One region of the Lactiplantibacillus sp. C232 genome, then DNA from elsewhere that is predicted to be linked to it. Evidence: predicted binding sites of a transcription regulator. Region 1 holds the regulator's gene; the other holds the start of a gene.
The links. The regulator NrdR, encoded in region 1, represses ribonucleotide reductase genes. The targets are predictions, from matches to a motif close to ACACNATATATNGTGT.

Region 1 (3,422 bases):
ATTTTTCGGCATGCTGATTGATCGAACCCGCTGTTGCAATGCGTGAGCAGCTTGCTGTTCTTGCATTTGTGGTGTTGGCTGATAAGCAATGTCAATCAAGTGATTACTCATCACTAATGTCGGCTGATACCCAGGTGCTTGAGTTGGCTCGTGCCGCGCAATTTTACGTTTCTCTTCACAAAATTCATATAATTTAGCCGCTGAACGTTCTAGCGCATCCGAAGATAATTCGTTTTGATGAGCAGCTAAAAACTGGCGAACATCTGGATCTTGGTACACAGCTGTCATTAACGCCTCATACCGATGATTCAAGTTTTTCCGATTCATTAACGTCCGGAGTGTTTCTGAGATATTCTCCATGTTTTAGTCCTCCTTTTCCGAATTTGTCTCAAGCTTTGCTAGTCGATCAGCAAGCTGTTTGCGTTGGGCAGCAGTAATTTGTTTACCGGTCTGAGCTGGTTGCTTACCACTCTCAGTCTGTTGCTGTTGTTGGGCCCACTTTGGCATAATCTCCTTACGCGTCGGTCGATTGTTCTTGCGCCGTGTTGGTGTTGATTTCGGCTGTTTACGTTGCTTCAAATACATCAAAGCCGCTTCCGGCGTCGTAATGCCGTGTTGTTGCCAATCATTGGCGACTGTTTCTAGCAAATTACGATTAAGGGCAGCTAACTCCCGATTTTGCAATAAGTAGTAGATCACCATGTTGATGACGGCATTGGGTAATACCCCCCGACCAATTAAATCATGAACTAGTCGGTTCTCACCGCTCGTCACAAAACCATGTTTCTCCTGCTTCAAAGCTGATAAAAAGTCATACGGCGCTGTCTGCTTAGCATACGTCACGAGTTGCTGCTCAGCCGTTGAGAGCTGTGCTGAAGCCTTGTTATCCTTAGTGGTCGTCGTTGCAACCGTTGCTTCCGTAGCGACCTGCTGACTCGAAACTGCGGGCCGTTCATAGCGCCGCGCAATCAATAATTTCAATTGATTTTCATCAAACTGACCCGTTGTTAAACTAGCCACTTCACTGATTAACTTAGCCATCTCAATCTCACTGATGCCGTAGACCCGACTTTCCGTAATGATCAGTTGCCGTGAACTCGCAACCTGTTTGAGATCAACATAGTTCTGCTTCAAAATTTGCCCCAACAGTTGCCAGTCAAAGTCATCGTCACTGAGCACGGGCGAGTGATCCTCGGCCGGTTCATTGGCCGCCAATTGGGCGCGCACCTTTTGCACTGAAAGAGGTGGCGTCGTAACTTTTTGACTATCAACGTGAAACACATCTAAGATATTTGCCGTCACGTCTTTGGCAGCCGTCAAGTCAATCGGCTGTGCTGCAAAATCGCCAGCAAGTTGTTGATAACGTAACTCACCGACCGTATCTAACAATAGGACACTCAATAGATCATCCGCAAAGAATTGTAACGCCAGTAATGGTGCTTGTAATTGATAAATGTACATGGCACCCAATTCATCTTGTTGATAATAGCTGCGCAACAAGCCAGTTGCTTCAAGTTTACGCCGAGCCGCTAACACCGTCGGCAAGTCCACATTTAGGATGCCCAGCAGTTCCGCGTGACTGCGTCGATTGCTCAGCTCATTCTCGCTACTCTGTAAGCTACGTAACGCCGCGTACAAGCTATATGCCAATGGCCCCATCAGTGGCAAGTATAATTCCGCCAATACAGCTTGTTGCGCCGCACTGAGCGCTGGTGCTTGCGGGACCACTAACCCAGTTTTGGGTGTTAAGGGTTCATCATTTGGCATGTTGTTCACCATTCTTTTTAACTAATCTTTTTTTCGTTTAGGTGCGTGGGTCGTCTTCGCTGACGGTTTTGCCAGTTTGACCTTATCACGCTCCATCATATCTTGGAGTTCATTCAAGAAGACGTGCATATCCTTGAATTGCCGGTAAACACTGGCAAAACGAATGTACGAAATTTCGTCAATATCTGCCAATTGCTCCATGACATACTCGCCGATAACTTGGCTTGAAATTTCATTTTCGCCCAGTGACCGGACCTTATTTTCAACATCATCAACGACGCCCGTCATGGTTTCCATGCTAACGGGTCGTTTCTCGGCCGAGCGAATAATTCCGCGCAAGACTTTTTCACGATTGAATTCTTCGCGGGCACCATTTTTCTTAATGACTAATAATGGCGTGGCTTCGACCCGTTCAAATGTTGTGAACCGGAACCCACAGTTTTCGCATTCCCGGCGCCGTCGAATCACGCGACCATCATCAGTTGGTCGACTGTCAACCACGCGGGAGCCATTATGATGACAATGTGGACATTGCATAGACTTCTCACCCCTTGTAACAACTAACAATCAGTTTTTCTTTATTTAGTAATAGTTTTCAGCCATTTTAACACGGCTGCTTTAGTTTTATCAATGTTGGCCCCGTTATCAATGACAACGTCAGCCCTTGCGACCTTCTGTGCAAGTGGCATTTGGCTGTCAATTCGTGCCTGAGCCGCCTGTTGCGATAAGTGGTTACGCGCCATCAACCGCTGCAATACTACGGCGGGTGATGCCGTCACAACCAACACTTGATCACAAACATGTTGCCAGCCACTTTCAAATAACAACGGCACATCTAAAATAATTGCGTCGGGCTGTTGCTGGTTTGCCGCGACAATCGCTTCGAACATCGCGTACTGAATCGGTAACCGTGTAATTGCGGTTAAGTCTTGTAAAGCTTGAGCATCGTTAAAAACCAACTGGCCAAGCCATGGCCGATTCAGTCGCCCGTCTGCCAGCACTGCTTGCTGACCAAAGTGCGCCACAATCTTTTGGGTCGTCGGTTGGCCTGGCCCTTCAACCTGCCACGCGATTTTATCCGCATCAACGATTGGTAACTTAGTTGCCAGCAGCTTAGAAACAGTCGACTTACCAGTGGCAATGCCACCAGTCAATCCAATCAACTTTGTCATCTTGATCACCTACAACCGTTGTTCTAACGGGCAAAAATGGGTCCCTCGCTGTGCCACTTTGATTTTCTCAATAATTGTGCCACACCGTTCGCAAGGTTCCCCTTCACGACCATAGACGTGTAAGTGATTTTGAAACTGACCGGCTTCACCAAATGCCGTTGAAAATGAATGAACAGTGGTGCCGTGACCTTTAATTGCCATCGCCATTTCATCAATAATGTTTTGGCGCAATGTTGCAATCTCATCAGTAGTTAGTGAATTAGCAGGCCGCATTGGATGAATCTTACTCATCCATAGCGTTTCGTCCGCGTAAATATTCCCAATGCCCGCAATCTTACTTTGATCCAACAATAGTGGCTTGATCATCTTTTTCGACTTGCCAAAAGTGGCCGTCATATAAGCCAGTGTTAACTGTTCAGCAACGGGTTCCGGGCCAATTGTCCGCAATCCCGCCACCGTGTTTTCTTCACCGGTCGGCACGAG
Region 2 (3,422 bases), 170 kb from region 1:
AGCGACCAAATTAGGAACGGCCGCAAGCAAGGGGAATCTCAATCCATCAAAACTGACGTATCAACAAGTTGCCAAACCCGTCACTACAACTCACCAGGACCGTGATGATGTACCAAACAACGGTACTGGTATGGCGCCGTATATGTTAAGTGTCTCGTTATTTGTCGGCGCGCTCGCCCTCAATATGATGTTTGATATGTATACCCCACGCAAACACCCGCAATCGGCACTGGATTGGTGGAGTAGCAAGGCCAGCATCATGCTCGTCTTTTCAATCATGGAAAGTACGATTATGCTCGGCTTGATGATGTTAATCAACGGACTCAGCCCGATTCATCCGTTTGCCACTTGGTTGTTACTCACGCTAACGGCGCTACTCTTCATGACGATCGTCGCTTGGCTTAACCTTGTCTTCGGCAAAGCTGGCGCCTTCTTCAGTATGGTACTACTAGTCTTACAGCTCGGTGGTTCAGCCGGAACGTATCCAATTCAGCTGTCAGGTCACTTTTTCCAAACAATCCACCCGTGGTTACCAATGAGTTACAGCGTCAACGGCTTGCGGCAGACCTTGATGACTGGTAATTCTGCTCTTCCTGAGATGGGCGTCTTAGCACTGATTCTAATGCTGTTTATTGCTCTGACCTGGTTGTTCTTTATCCGTCGTTACCCTCGGCTGGCTCAAATTGACTTTGAAGACCCCGTCGCCGTCAAAGCCACTCAGAGTAAGTTAGCCACGTTGGTTCGGCGAAAGGCTCAAGCTAAAGCATCTGACAATAAAACGAATTAGTTATTTGGATTTATGATCTCGAAACACTGCCAAAACGACTTTCTCTATATCAGAGAGAGTCGTTTTTAGCAGCTAACTAAGTTGACGACTTTACCCAAATGGTGCTGTTAATTCTGATTCGCTGGTCAACACCATAACCTACTACCATATTATTAGTATTCGTGAAAATCCCTACTAATATTGAAACGACTTCCCCATTACTTGAGACTGCTTTTCACAGACTCATTTTGACCGGATGTCACACACGCTAAGTCACCTAACTTGTCAGTCAACAGCCCAACCAGCTAAAACCATTAACTAGTCTCAAATGCACCACAACAATCATTCATAACAACATTAAGTCACTATCCAAACAAAACTAATCATGATACCACCTCAAATTAGTATGGGTATGCTTTAGTTAGGGACAAGCTTACGGTTAAATTAGATTGGTATATTGATTGAGTCAGCGTTTGATTTTGGCTATACTGTTAACAGTCAATTAATAAAGGAGTGCGAGTCGCATGATCAAAGAATTCAAGGAATTTATTGCCCGCGGTAACGTGATTGATTTGGCCGTTGGGGTTATTATTGGGTCCGCTTTTACGGCCATTGTTAAATCGTTGACAGACAACTTAATTAATCCACTGATTGGGATTTTCTTAGGCAAAGTTGATTTATCCAATCTAAAGTTCAGTATCGGTGATGCTACCTTTAAGTACGGGTCCTTTCTAAATGCCATCATTAATTTCTTCATCGTCGCCATCGTCGTTTTCATTCTGGTGAAAATTATTAATAAAGTGGTTAAAAATGAACCAGAAGAACCCGAGGAAGAAGAAGTCGATGTTTCCGCGCAATATCTAGAAGAAATTCGTGATTTATTAAAGGAACAGGCTAAAAAATAAGTGAAAATAGCTCCCAAGCAAATTTTTCATTAAAAGTCTATATGGTATTAAAACTTTTTTTGAGATACAATATATTGTGCAATTTTTTATAAAGAGGGGCTATCATGGTGATAATAACAGCAGGAATGATTGGGGTCGGCAAAACCACGTTAACGGGGTTAATTGCTGACCACCTTGGAACTAAGGCATTTTACGAACCGGTTGGCGACAACCCCGTATTGCCACTTTATTATTCGGATCCTAAGAATTACGGGTTCCTATTACAAATCTATTTCCTCAACAAACGTTTTGCAATGATCAAGAAGGCATTGGCCGACGATAACAACGTCCTCGACCGCTCCATCTATGAAGATGCCCTCTTCACCAAAGAAAACAACGCTGAAGGAAACATCTCTGACACTGAATTGAATGTTTACTTGCAACTACTAGACAATATGATGACCGAATTGACTGAACTGCCTAAGAAGGCACCAGACTTGATGGTCTACTCTGAAACTGACTTCGATACGATTCTTTACCGGATCAAGAAGCGTGGTCGCGACTACGAACAGTTCGACCACAACCCTGAACTGGAATCTTATTACTATAAGATGTGGACCGCTTATCGGAAATGGTACGATGAATACGATGCTAGCCCTAAAATGAAGATTGATTTACAACAGTACGACTTGGAAAAACCTGCTAACCAACAAGCAGTGCTGGCTCAAATCGATTCTGAATTAGGCAAGATTCGCAATCCAACCACAGTTTAATTAATCATGCTAAAAGCGCCAGTCCCGATAATGGGGACTGGCGCTTTTATTGCGCACAATCTAGCGAGCAAACAATACAGAAACTTCTTAATGACTCGCGACCAGCTAACTAGGTAGCGCGGGTAGTGTCGCATTACCAAACGACAATCTTTGAATGCCGCACTAGCACAATTGCGCTCGATTACATGGCTGCCCGGACTTGTTGGGCTAACTCAAAGTTATTGGTAATCACCGCATTGACCGAGGCTGCGAACAATTGTTGCATTACGATTGGCTCATCCACTGTCCAAACCCGTTCAGCAACATGGTGTACAGGTTGATAGTGTTCAAGATGCACCCCTTCTAAGTGTTCGTGAGTCGCAAACTCATCCGGATTACCCAGACGCGCTGAAGTCAAAAAAGCATATTTCTGGCTGGCATCAATGGCGTAGGCCCGCTGTAAACTCTTCAGATTAAACGACGAAAAAACGACCGGATAAATTAAGTCAGTCTGCCGGACCATCCGTAGCACAATCCGCTCGATATCAAGATAATAGTGTCGATCAGTCTTCAACTCAAGGTTCAAGTGAACGGGCTCTCCACTCACTAAGTTTAAAAATTCTTGTAAGGATGGGACGGGCTCTCCATTTGCTAATTCAAATCTACGCAACTGTTCGAAGGTCAGATCCGCAATGGCCCCTTGCCCATTAGTAGTTCGATCGATTCGTTCGTCATGCATAATCACTGGTATTTGATCCTGGGTAAGATGGACGTCAAACTCTAAGCCATCGATATGATGACTGATGGCATACGCAAACCCAGCTAGCGAATTCTCAGGAAACTTAACGGGAACGCCCCGATGACCATAAATCAACGACATATTTGGCACAATTCTTCAACTCTTTCCAATTAATGACGACCGTTTGCACGGTTATTTGATTCTAACACTTTATTGTACGTATTTTCAGCCGTTTGCAACGATTGTCGAATATCTTGGCCTGCAAAAATCTGTTGCATCGC

Region 2: the regulator NrdR is predicted to act here: its motif matches at 1,736-1,751, upstream of MZO41_RS00220 (deoxynucleoside kinase).

The regions. Positions count from the first base shown of each region.
Region 1 is NZ_JAMSKZ010000001.1:220,797-224,218, reverse strand. It holds gene dnaI (primosomal protein DnaI) at 1-360, opposite strand, end outside; gene MZO41_RS01095 (replication initiation and membrane attachment family protein) at 364-1,767, opposite strand; gene nrdR (transcriptional regulator NrdR) at 1,789-2,304, opposite strand; gene coaE (dephospho-CoA kinase) at 2,346-2,939, opposite strand; gene mutM (bifunctional DNA-formamidopyrimidine glycosylase/DNA-(apurinic or apyrimidinic site) lyase) at 2,949-3,422, opposite strand, start outside.
Region 2 is NZ_JAMSKZ010000001.1:46,749-50,170, reverse strand. It holds gene MZO41_RS00230 (YhgE/Pip domain-containing protein) at 1-787, shown strand, start outside; gene mscL (large-conductance mechanosensitive channel protein MscL) at 1,291-1,671, shown strand; gene MZO41_RS00220 (deoxynucleoside kinase) at 1,776-2,423, shown strand; gene MZO41_RS00215 (glycerophosphodiester phosphodiesterase) at 2,605-3,291, opposite strand; gene MZO41_RS00210 (ABC transporter substrate-binding protein) at 3,312-3,422, opposite strand, start outside.